DNA from 3 places in the Shewanella sp. 10N.286.48.B5 genome. Region 1 is predicted to be linked to each of the others. Evidence: predicted binding sites of a transcription regulator. Region 1 holds the regulator's gene; each other region holds the start of a gene.
What was found. The regulator sigma-54, encoded in region 1, starts transcription at its own class of promoters, with help from an activator protein. The targets are predictions, from matches to a motif close to GTTGGCACGNNNNTNGNNT.

Region 1 (4,278 bases):
ACGAAATTTGATTCTTAGACAGTGGGTGTAATCGGCGGGTCTCACTAAAACGCTTCAGTAACACTTTATCGTTGGCGTTTAAAAAGAAACTGGTAATGCAGGTATCGTCAGACAGTAAAGCAATTTGCTCTTTGAGTACTTTGCCTTGCTCTTCGATATTACGCACATCGACGCTAATGGCGACAAGCTCGTTACTATCTTTAAGCTGTTCAAGCAGGCTGCCAATCAGTGGCAGTGGCAGGTTATCAACACAGTAATAACCTAAATCTTCAAGCACTCTCAGTGCGACTGATTTTCCTGAACCTGAACGTCCCGATACGATGACAAGTTTCATGCAGTAATAACCTGATAAAGTTCTGTAGCGTCATGACTCTTTCGAAGTCGTTTAAGTATCAATTTATCACTGAGTTTCTCTGCCATGCTAGATAATGTGCTTAGGTGTTGCTGGCACTGATCTGCAGGTACAAGAAGCGCAAATAAAATATCTACAGGTTGCTTGTCTATGGCATCAAAGGCGATTGGCTCTTCGCATTTGATTAAAATAGCAATGGGTTCTTCGATATTATCTAAGCGCCCATGTGGAATTGCTATGCCATTTCCTATACCTGTACTGCCCATTTTTTCACGCGCTATTAGACTTTCAAAAATAGCCTGTGAAGAAAGGGTTGGGTACTGGGCAGCCATTAAATTGCTGATTAATTCCAGTACCTTTTTCTTACTGCCCGGAGTGGCACAGGTAGTGCACGCCGGCTGCAGGATGGTACGAAGTTCCATCGTTAATGCTTAGTGAGTTTCTCTTTATGTTTAATTACCTGACGGTCTAGCTTATCTATCAGGGCGTCTATTGCCACATACATATCAGCGTTACGCGATACAGCAAACACTTCACCGCCTTTTAGGTGCAGTTTGGCTTCGGCAATCTGTTGTAGCTTTTGAACATCGAGCACAACGTGAACATTATTGATCTGTTCGAAGTGTCGTTCAAGCTTTGAAAATTTTGTTTGCACGTATTCCCGTAAAGATTGAGTTATTTCAATATGGTTTCCAGTCAGGTTAATTTGCATAGGTCATCCTCCAATAACAAAAGTTATAAGCTTTTGCGTTGGTTTGAGGGAGGGATGAGCATTGCCTCTCGATATTTGGCTATCGTACGTCGAGCAACGTTAATCCCTTGTTCAGCCAATAGTGTCGCCATTTTACTATCACTAAGAGGCTTTTTCGGGTTTTCTGCAGCTACGAGCTTTTTAATAAATGCGCGAATTGCTGTAGAAGAGCATTCTCCACCATCATCGGTACTTACATGGCTTGAGAAAAAATATTTTAGTTCAAAAAGTCCACGGGGGGTATGCATGTATTTTTGGGTCGTGACCCGCGAAATGGTCGACTCGTGCATTTCAACCGCTTCAGCAATATCATTGAGCACCATCGGCTTCATGGCTTCTTCACCGAACTCAAAGAAACCTTGCTGAAATTGTACGATACAGTTAGCCACTTTTAGTAAGGTTTCATTACGGCTATCGATGCTTTTGATAAACCATTTAGCTTCTTGTAAATGACCACGAATAAATTGGCTGTCAGCTTGGCTTGAACCGCCTTTGGCCATAGCTGCATATTGCTGATTAACGCCAATTTTAGGCATGTTATCGGGATTTAGCTCGACCACCCAGCGACCATTCTTTTTAAGTACAGTAACATCAGGAATGACGTACTCATCTTTAATGGGGGTAATTTGCAAGCCTGGACGTGGATTGAGCGTTTGAATAAATTCAATGGCTTCACGTAAATCATCTTCTTTAAGCTTGGTTTTACGCATCAGTAACCTAAAGTCACGACCGGCGATTAAATCAAGATGATCTTTAATCAGTAACTTAACATTATCTATGCAAGGAATTTCATTAGGGTATTGGCCTAATTGAATTAATAGACACTCACTTAAATCTCGCGCTGCAATGCCGACGGGATCGAAGTGTTGTACCCGTTTAAGTACAGCTTCAACTTCATCGAGTTCGATATCGTCAGTGCCTAAGGATTGCAAAATGTCTTCAACGCTCTGGGTGAGGTAACCGCGCTCATCAATGGCATCAATAATGGCGGTTGCAATCACTAAGTCATTTTCAGAAAAGGGAGTGAGGTTTTTTTGCCATTCAAGATGCTCATACAAGCCTTCACTGGTTTCGCCTTGAAACGGCATATCATTACCGCTCGATACTGCGCCAGAGCCAGAAGTAGGCGAGGCGGTATACACCTCATCCCATGTGGTATCCATAGGGAGTTCTTCAGGCATAGAATCTTTAGTGAGCGATTCAGTGGTATCAACCGTTGAGGTGTCTTTTTCTATGGTGACTTGGCTATTATCACTAAAATCGGTGTCAGTTTGCAGGGCGTTTTCTTTTACGGGCTCTTTGGCTTTAGTGAATTCGTCTTCAAGCTCTAATAGCGGGTTTGAATCAAGTGCTTGTTGAATTTCTTGCTGTAGCTCCAATGAGGAAAGTTGCAATAAGCGAATCGCTTGTTGCAACTGTGGGGTCATGGTTAAGTGTTGACCCATTTTGAGTTGGAGTGAGGCTTTCATGTACCGCTTGTCCCTAATTGAATTACATCATCGCGACGAACAGTGTGGGCGCTAGTTTATGATCCTAGAAAAATAGACTAGATTAAGGTTTGTTGTTGGCCGCGAATGCCATACTAAAAACTGAATAGTGCTAACTATAGCTTGAATTGTTCACCTAAGTATACCGACCTAACTTGCTGATTGACTAAGATCTCAGCAGGTGTTCCTTCAGCAATCAAGTTTCCGTGACTCACAATATATGCTCGCTCACACACATCAAGTGTTTCACGGACATTATGGTCGGTAATTAGCACCCCTAAACCACGGCTTTTAAGTTGTTGAATAATTTTCTTGATGTCGATTACTGAGATAGGATCTACCCCTGCAAAAGGTTCATCTAATAAAATAAACTTAGGATTTGCCGCTAATGCGCGTGCAATTTCAACTCGGCGACGCTCGCCTCCCGATAACGCCATACCTTGGCTATCACGGATATGAGTTATGTTAAATTCTTCTAATAAATGTTCCAGTTCTTCAATGCGCTGCTCATTTGATAAGCTTTTGCGAGTTTGAAGCACTGCCATTATATTATCGTGTACTGTGAGCTTACGAAAAATACTGGCTTCTTGAGGTAAGTAGCCAATGCCTTTTCGGGCGCGCAAATGCATTGGATCTGCGGTTAAATCATCTTCATCGATCAGAATGCGGCCCTTATCACTTTTGACTAGGCCTACGACCATATAAAAGGTGGTGGTTTTACCCGCGCCATTAGGGCCAAGTAAGCCAACAATTTGGCCGGTTTTTACCGTCAGGCTGACATCTTTTACTACCTGGCGACTTTTATAACTCTTAGCGAGATTTTCAGCGGTTAACGTAATTTGGGTCATTAGTCATTTTGCTCAGCTGCTGGGGCTGACAATGTCGCCTGCGCCTCAGCGTTAAGTGATTCAGTTACTTCGGGTGTTTCAGTTGAGTTCACAGCCTCTACAGCAGATAAATTGTTGTTTTCAATTATAGCTGGTGGCGTGTCATCACCGGGTTTAGCGCTGTCTGGTAAATGTGGTTGCTCATCTTTTTTCTTTTCAGAATCAATCAAGTCTGGGTGACTTTCTGGTTGAAAAATAGTGATAACCCGATCTTCACCAGTACCGGTGCTTTCAGCAATTAACTGCTGCTTTTCAATGTTGTAGCTAATTAGGTTACCAGTAACCTGGCTGCCAGCTTGGTCCAATTTAGCATTACCCGTTAAGGTTAAAATGCTAGTGGCAAGCTCATATTTAATTTCATCGGCACTGGCAGTACCAATACGGCCATCATCTAACTCTTGGGAAAATGTCGCAGGGTTACCTGTGGCAACCATGGTTTTTTGGGTGCCGCTTTCGGTGCCAAATGCGCGTAATTCGTCGGCATTAATGTTAATCGACCCTTGAGTCACATTAACTGGGCCATAGAAGATGACCTGATTGTTTTTTATGTCAGCTTTTTGGCTCACAGCTGCGACTTTAAGCTCTTGCTGTAAATCGCCTTCTTTTGCATAGGCGCTGGCAATACTGACTACACTGAGTAGTGAGGCAATCAAAAGTTTACTTTGCTTCATACGTTCCTTCTACTTGACTTAAAAGTTCAAGTTCTTGAGCATTTAAATCAGCATACAGGCCTAAACCTTGTATATTAAAATCTGACCCAGTAACAAAAATTTGTCTATCTGAGGTCAAAATCATGGTGTT
Region 2 (4,278 bases), on a different contig from region 1:
CTTGAAGCAATGAAAATGGAAACTGAAGTGCGCGCAGCAATAACAGGTTTCATCAAAAATATTTCAGTTAAGCAAGGTGATGCCGTTTCGGTTGGTTCACCATTGTTAGCATTAGCGTAGGAGATAGCATGGAAGGATTACTGGCCTTTTGGTCTGAGACAGGCATTGCTAACTTCGCTCTTGATCAATTATTTATGATGGCAATAGGCGGTTTATTACTGTATCTCGCAATAGCAAAAGGCTTCGAGCCATTACTATTATTGCCTATTGGGTTTGGTGCCATACTGGCGAATATTCCAAATGCGGGTTTCACTGAAGAAGGCGGCTTACTTTGGTACGCCTACCATGTGGGCATTGAGACCGGCATATTTCCATTACTGATTTTCATGGGCGTGGGGGCATTAACCGATTTTGGTGCATTAATCGCTAACCCAAAAACCTTATTGTTGGGCGCTGCAGCCCAATTCGGGATATTTGCGACTTTATTAGGTGCAATTGCTCTTAATGTGGTGCCGGGTTTTGAGTTCAGCATGACTGACGCCGCAGCCATTGCGATTATTGGTGGTGCAGATGGTCCAACTGCGATTTTCTTAGCCTCAAAACTAGCCCCTGATTTATTAGGTGCGATTGCTGTTGCAGCTTATTCATACATGGCATTAGTGCCGTTAATTCAGCCGCCAATTATGCGTCTATTAACCAATGAGTCAGAGCGTAGCATCAAAATGGAGCAGCTACGTGAAGTCAGTAAGAAAGAGAAAATTATCTTTCCCTTGATGGTTGTCGGTCTAACGATTTTGTTCCTACCAGCGGCGTCGCCTTTAGTGGGCATGTTCTGTTTAGGTAACTTAATGCGTGAGTCTGGCGTGGTTGATAGACTATCTTCTACCGCGCAAAACGAGCTTATCAATATTGTGACTATCTTTTTAGGTTTAGCTGTAGGCTCTAAATTACAGGCAGAACAGTTCTTACGCATTGAAACCTTGGGTATTCTTATTTTAGGTGCCGTGGCATTTAGTATTGGTACTGCTTCAGGGGTATTAATGGCGAAGTTCATGTCTAAGCTATCTGGTGGCAAAGTTAACCCATTGATTGGCGCAGCAGGAGTTTCTGCAGTGCCGATGGCGGCGCGCGTTGTTAACAAGGTAGGTCTTGAAGCTAATAACCAAAACTTCTTGCTGATGCATGCTATGGGGCCAAACGTGGCTGGTGTATTAGGTAGTGCTGTTGCTGCAGGTGTACTACTTGCGGTATTAGGCTAACCAGAGTTGTTTCAACAAGAGTAACCATCAGCTAATGCGTCTCAATTAGCTTAAGTTAGTGATTCAGATTAGTTACTCGCATTAGTTGCTAAATAAAAGCCACTTAATCACCAGATTAAGTGGCTTTTTTATATCGGTAGCTCAATTTCATTTGCTTATCTATCGGTTTAGTTATCGACACAGCCATGACTTAATCATTTACTCTGCGACTAACACAATCACAATCACATACGCAATCACCTACACAGTCAGCAACTAAACCCCAAGTTCCGGTGCTAGTCTAAAGTTAAATGCTGCCCAAAAAAGTGCAACAGTATTTTATCTTGCACCGTTACGGACGCTTAGGGGCAATAGGTTTTTCAGTTGCAAACACATTTAATCATTTATAACAGAGGTTTACATTTATGGCATGGTTACTGAATGGACTATGACAACAATACTCGTCATTGAGACTATTTATTGGTTTAATCTGCAGTTTGTTGAATATTTATGCAGAGCGACAAGATGGAACACATTAACGATAAAGCAAAGGCGCTTTAATTATTCCTTAGGGATAATTAAAGCGCCTTTTTTGTTTTAAGTCATTTTAAACTTAAAAGGGATAAACGATGAACTGGAAAACGTCTTTTAAACAGCTTGCGGTCGCGCTAAGTATTGGTGCAGCGATGCAAGTTAATGTTGCCACTGCAGAAGTAGGCTTTCCTGAAAAAGAAGAGCTGACATTTGGTTTTATTAAACTGACCGATATGGCGCCTATCGCTATCGCTTATGAAAATGGTTATTTCGAAGAAGAAGGCTTATACGTCACCATCGAAGCTCAAGCTAACTGGAAAGTGTTACTGGACGGCGTGATTGATGGCCGCTTAGATGGGGCGCATATGCTAGCAGGTCAGCCTATTGCAGCCACGATTGGTTATGGTACCAAAGCCCATATCATTACGCCTTTTTCAATGGATTTAAATGGTAATGCTATTACTGTATCCAATGATATTTGGGCGCAAATGAAGCCTAACATCGCTAAAAATGCTGATGGTAAACCGGTTCATCCCATTAAAGCAGACTCGCTCAAACCTGTGGTAGATAAATATAACGAGCAAGGTAAGCCCTTTAAGATGGGCATGGTATTTCCAGTCTCTACCCACAACTATGAACTACGTTATTGGTTAGCCGCTGGTGGTATTCACCCCGGTTTTTATGCGCCTCACAAAGGTGATACTTCAGGACAACTTGACGCTGAAGCTTACTTATCTGTTACGCCGCCACCGCAAATGCCATCAACCCTTGAAGCTGGCACCATCTATGGCTACTGCGTTGGTGAGCCTTGGAACCAACAAGCGGTATTTAAAGGCATCGGGGTGCCAGTGGTTACCGATTATGAAATTTGGAAAGATAACCCTGAAAAAGTATTTGGTATTACTGCAGAATTTGCTGAAAAGTATCCAAACACCACTATTCGCTTAACTAGAGCATTAATTAAAGCGGCTAAATGGTTAGACGAAAACAACAATGCTAACCGCCCAGCAGCTGTGAAAATCTTATCTCAATCTAACTATGTTGGCGCTGATTACGATGTGATTGCCAATAGCATGACGGGCACCTTTGAATATGAGAAAGGTGATAAGCGCGCGGTGCCTGATTTCAACGTGTTCTTTCGTTATAACGCAACCTACCCATATTACTCAGATGCGATTTGGTACTTAACCCAAATGCGTCGTTGGGGACAGATTTCAGATGATAAGCCTGATACTTGGTACAAAGAGATAGCTGCCAAGGTTTACCGTCCAGATATCTATGCCAAAGCGGCGCAATCGTTAATTGATGATAAAAGTATTGATGCCAAACATTTCCCTGACTTTGCTACTGAAACGGGCTTTAAAAAGCCGCAGCAACATTTTATTGATGACATTGTGTATGACGGTAGTGCACCGAATGCCTATATCAACAAGTTCAGTATCGGATTAAAACAAGGCGACAAACTGTAAGCCTGAGCTTAAGTACTTTATCTCGAGTTTTATGTCGAGTTTGATTCAGATTTTATGCAAGTAAGAGCTATCGAAGTGAGGATAGACCTATGACAACCATTGCAAGATTAGCGCAGAGACTCCCTATGGATAAGTCGGCTGTAACTTCGTTGTTAGCCAAATCAGCGGCAATGAGCAAAGTATTATTATTACCGCTCATCGGTATTACCGTGTTTTTGGTTATTTGGTCAATTACAGCCAATAATATTAATACATCCCTAGGTAAGTTTCCTGGTCCTGTGGCTGTTATAGGTCAGTTCGATGGGCTTTACCAAGAGCATAATGCCGAGCGAGAAAAGGCGGCGGCTTTTTATGAGCGCCAACAAGTTCGCAATAATGCAAGGCTGGCTGCCGATCCCAGTTATCAAGCGAAAACCAGAACGTACACCGGTAAGGAAACCTTCTTCGATCAGATAGTGACCTCACTTATCACGGTTATGTCTGGGTTTATACTAGCCGCCATTATTGCTATCCCCATGGGGATCTGGATGGGGTTAAGTAAAACCGTTAATGCGGCGGTGAATCCGATAGTGCAAATATTCAAACCTGTGTCACCACTGGCATGGTTGCCGTTGGTGACCATGGTGGTGAGCGCGTTATATGTGTCACCGGATCCGATGTTCTCTAAATCATTTATCAACTCCATGTTAACCGTCACCCTCTGTAGTCTGTGGCCCATGGTCATCAATACCTCAATAGGGGTGGCATCCATTGATTCTGACTTACTCAATGTCAGCCGGGTGCTGCGCTTATCACCGTTAACCCACGTACAAAAAATCGTGCTACCAGCATCAATACCGTTGATTTTTACTGGCATGCGTTTATCCCTGAGTGTCGCATGGATGGTGTTAATTGCCGCTGAAATGTTGGCGCAAAACCCAGGGCTTGGAAAGTTTGTTTGGGATGAGTTCCAAAACGGCAGTTCAGAATCTCTGTCACGAATAATGGCGGCAGTGATTGTGATTGGCTTTATTGGCTTTTTGTTAGACCGTGGCGTA
Region 3 (4,278 bases), on a different contig from region 1:
CGGCATTAATATCGATGTGATTGATAACGGTAAGGGTTTATCAAAAGAGATGCAGCAACAAGTATTGGAGCCTTTTTTTACCACTAAAAGCCAAGGGACAGGCCTAGGCTTAGCGGTAGTGCAAACCGTGGTGAGAAATCATGGCGGCAGATTACAGGTGACATCGCAGCCCCACAAAGGCAGCTTAATTCGACTATCATTTCCTATGGCTAAAGACACGGAACAAGCCAAAAAAATAGTGGAGGGATCCCATGAGTGAAGCCAAGTTACTGTTAGTTGAAGATGATGCCGCGCTGCGTGAAGCCTTACTTGATACCTTGATGTTAGCCCAATATGACTGCGTTGATGTGGGCTCTGCAGAAGAGGCCATTATTGCCATGAAAACCACGACGTTTGATATGGTTATCAGTGATGTGCAAATGGAAGGTATTGGCGGGCTAGGGCTATTAAACTATTTACAGCAAAACCATAGTAAAGTCCCCATTTTATTAATGACCGCTTTTGCCACCATTGACAGTGCGGTTAGCGCCATAAAACTTGGTGCGGCGGATTATCTGGCTAAACCTTTTGCGCCTGAAGTGTTGTTAAATCAGGTATCTCGCTACTTACCCCTTAAACAAAATTTAGGTCAACCTGTGGTCGCCGATGACAAAAGCTTGGCGCTACTGAATATTGCCCAGCGGGTGGCAAGCTCTGATGCCTCAGTGATGATCATGGGGCCAAGTGGATCGGGCAAAGAAGTGCTAGCACGTTATATTCATCAAAACAGCCCTCGAGCAGAAAAACCTTTTATCGCCATTAATTGCGCAGCAATACCTGAAAATATGCTTGAAGCCACCTTATTTGGCTATGAAAAAGGCGCTTTTACAGGCGCTTATCAGGCATGCCCTGGAAAATTTGAACAGGCTCAAGGCGGCACCATATTGCTTGATGAAATTTCTGAGATGGAGCTAGGGCTGCAAGCCAAATTGTTGCGAGTACTGCAAGAGCGTGAAGTTGAGCGTTTAGGTGGCCGTAAAACCATAGCCCTTGATGTGAGGGTACTTGCCACTTCAAACCGTGATTTAAAGTCCATGGCAACATCGGGCGCATTTCGAGAAGATTTATATTACCGCATTAATGTATTTCCACTAACCTGGCCGGCATTAAACCAACGACCGGCTGATATTTTACCCTTAGCAAGGCACTTGCTGGTTAAGCATGCTAAGGCATTTAATGTCTCACCAGTGCCAGAGTTAGATGAGATAGCTTGTCGTCGTTTATTGGCTTATCGCTGGCCAGGTAATGTCCGTGAGCTGGATAATGTTATTCAGCGCACCTTGATACTGAATAATGGCGAGGAGATAACTGGCGCGGATATTATTCTTGAAGCTGAAGATGTTACTTTGAGCCCCAATGAGCAACCCGTGGCCGCTGCTGAAACGGACGGGCTTGGGGGCGAACTGCAGGCTCAAGAGCATGTGATTATTTTGGAAACCTTAAATCTATGTAATGGTAGCCGTAAAGACGTAGCTGAGAAGCTGGGAATTAGCGCCAGAACATTGCGCTATAAAATGGCTAAAATGCGTGACTTGGGTATTCAAGTCCCTGCTTAAATATCGACGTTTAGTTCATTTTTATACTTAACTCTAAATTCTAAAATATTAGCTTAACCGCTTTGATGTTACTAAAGCGGTTCTATTTTGTGTGTTTTTCACCCTTTCAAGTTGTTTTTAAGCTCTTTTCATGGGCTTAAGTGTATTTAAGCTATTGTTGGCATCCTACTTGCTAATTCTATTGTAACTGTTTTTAAGTCGTCAAATATCCGACGAATGGAGTTTACAATGCAGATTAGTTCAAATCCTTTTTTACAAGAAATGCAATCCTTAAAGGGTGAGATTTCGCCTAATCTTGGCTTACCTATTCAAGCGGATATGATTCAAAAAGTCGGTAATACTTCTGGTGCTGACTTTGGCCAATTGTTATCTCAAGCGGTTGGTGGCGTGGCTGATTTACAATCAAACTCAGCTAATTTAGCCACCCGATTAGAGATGGGCGATAGCACTGTGACCTTATCTGATACCGTGATTGCCCGTGAAAAAGCCGGGGTTGCATTTGAAGCAACGGTGCAAGTGAGAAACAAACTTGTAGAAGCGTATAAAGAAATTATGAGTATGCCTGTTTAGGCTTTTATTAATAGTATTGTTGTTGATATTCTGGTATTGAAGTAGGTAAATATTGTGAGCACAGATCTAGTATTAGATTCAGATAAAGTCGATAGCACAGGGATTCAGCAGGAAAATAAACCTGGCTTGAAAAGCTCGTTTGGTAGTGCTGACTTTATGCGTCAAATCACTATGATATTGGCTTTAGCTGTATGTCTTGTGCTGGCAGTATTTATGATTATTTGGGCGCAAGAGCCTGAATATAGGCCGTTAGGGCAAATGGAAACTGCTGAAATGATCCAAGTATTGGACGTTTTAGATAAGAATAAAATTGCCTATAAAATCTCCGGCGATGTAGTCAGTATTCCTGAAAACAAATATCAAAATGTCAAACTGCTGCTGGGCCGTGCAGGCGTTGAAGCCAGTAGTCAACCAACCGATTATTTAAGCCAAGACAGCGGTTTTGGTGTTAGTCAGCGCATGGAGCAAGCCCGCCTTAAACAAAGCCAAGAAGTTAATTTAGCCAGAGTGATAGAAGAGCTAAAAAGTATTAGCCGCGCCAAAGTGATATTAGCTATTCCCAAAGAAAATGTGTTTGCCCGTAATAAATCTAAACCTAGCGCTACCGTAGTTGTGAGCGTTCGTCGTGGTAGCCTTGGCCAAGAAGAAATTGACTCTATCGTTGATATTGTTGCCTCAGCAGTACAAGGCTTAGAGCCAAGCCGGGTGACAGTGACCGATTCAAATGGCCGCCTGCTAAATTCAGGTAGCCAAGATGGCGCCTCCTCAAGAGCCCGCCGCGAGCTTGAATTAGTGCAGCATCAAGAAGCAGAATATCGTAACAAAATCGATTCGATATTAATGCCTATTCTAGGCCCTGAAAACTTCACTTCTCAAGTGGATGTCAACATGGACTTCACCGCGATTGAGCAAACCGCGAAACGCTTTTCGCCTGATTTACCCGCTGTACGCAGTGAAATGACCATAGAGCGTAATTCAAGCGGTCAATCAATGGGTGGCATTCCTGGGGCATTAACCAATCAGCCTCCTATGGATTCAGATATTCCACAAGAAGCAGGCGCAGAGCAAACTACAGCCGTTAATGGCAATAGCCATCGAGAAGCAACCCGTAATTTTGAACTTGATACCACCATCAGCCATACCCGCCAGCAAGTGGGTGTGGTGCGCAGAGTCAGTGTGTCGGTGGCCATTGATTATAAACCGGGACCAGCTGATGAAAGTGGCATAGTGACCCGCATTCCGCGCACCGAACAAGAGCTAACCAATATTCGTCGCTTACTTGAAGGGGCGATGGGCTTTACCAGTCAACGTGGTGATAGCTTAGAAGTGGTCACAGTACCGTTTATGAACCAGCTTATTGAAGAGCTGCCCGCCGCTGAAATGTGGGAGCAGCCTTGGTTTTGGCGCGCGGTGAGATTGGTGTTAGGGGCGTTTTTAGTCTTAGTGCTGATTTTGTTTGTGATTCGCCCTATGTTAAATCGTTTGTTTAATAACGACGAAGTCGAGATGCCCGAAGAGCCGCGCTTAGGTCATGAATTGGCTGAGATTGAAGATCAGTATGCCGCCGATACCTTGGGTATGCTCAATAGCCAACAAGCAGATTATAGCTATGCCGATGATGGCTCGATTCAAATACCAAACCTGCATAAAGATGATGATATGATTAAGTCGATTAGGGCATTAGTGGCTAATGAACCTGAACTTTCTACCCAAGTAATTAAGAGTTGGTTACAAGAAGATGGCAAATAATACCCTGGCAGCACCCGTAGGCGAACAGGCTAGTCTTGAAGAGCTGAGTGGCATTGATAAAACTGCTATTTTGTTACTGAGCTTAAGTGAAGCAGATGCCGCCTCAATCTTAAAGCACTTAGAGCCAAAACAAGTGCAAAAAGTCGGTATGGCCATGGCCGCCATGCAAGACTTTGGTCAAGAGAAAGTCATTGGGGTGCATAAGCTGTTTTTGGAAGAGATTCAGAAGTTTTCTTCCATTGGTTTTAACAGTGAAGAGTTTGTCCGCAAAGCATTAACTGCGGCCCTAGGTGAAGACAAAGCCGGTAATTTGATTGAACAAATTATTATGGGCAGTGGCGCTAAAGGCTTAGATTCGCTTAAG

Region 2: BCU57_RS01190 (CmpA/NrtA family ABC transporter substrate-binding protein) is a predicted target of sigma-54. The motif match lies at 1,663-1,681, and genes of this name have one in related genera.
Region 3: fliE (flagellar hook-basal body complex protein FliE) is a predicted target of sigma-54. The motif match lies at 1,752-1,770, and genes of this name have one in related genera.

What each region holds. Positions count from the first base shown of each region.
Region 1 is NZ_MCVG02000002.1:328,160-332,437, reverse strand. Features, by position in the region: gene rapZ (RNase adapter RapZ) at 1-334, opposite strand, end outside; gene ptsN (PTS IIA-like nitrogen regulatory protein PtsN) at 331-774, opposite strand; gene hpf (ribosome hibernation promoting factor) at 777-1,064, opposite strand; gene BCU57_RS16335 (RNA polymerase factor sigma-54) at 1,088-2,572, opposite strand; gene lptB (LPS export ABC transporter ATP-binding protein) at 2,707-3,438, opposite strand; gene lptA (lipopolysaccharide transport periplasmic protein LptA) at 3,438-4,148, opposite strand; gene lptC (LPS export ABC transporter periplasmic protein LptC) at 4,135-4,278, opposite strand, start outside.
Region 2 is NZ_MCVG02000001.1:269,147-273,424, forward strand. Features, by position in the region: gene oadA (sodium-extruding oxaloacetate decarboxylase subunit alpha) at 1-120, shown strand, start outside; gene BCU57_RS01185 (sodium ion-translocating decarboxylase subunit beta) at 129-1,259, shown strand; gene BCU57_RS01190 (CmpA/NrtA family ABC transporter substrate-binding protein) at 1,925-3,241, shown strand; gene BCU57_RS01195 (ABC transporter permease) at 3,412-4,278, shown strand, end outside.
Region 3 is NZ_MCVG02000001.1:455,442-459,719, forward strand. Features, by position in the region: gene BCU57_RS01955 (sensor histidine kinase) at 1-259, shown strand, start outside; gene BCU57_RS01960 (sigma-54-dependent transcriptional regulator) at 252-1,595, shown strand; gene fliE (flagellar hook-basal body complex protein FliE) at 1,824-2,165, shown strand; gene fliF (flagellar basal-body MS-ring/collar protein FliF) at 2,220-3,914, shown strand; gene fliG (flagellar motor switch protein FliG) at 3,904-4,278, shown strand, end outside.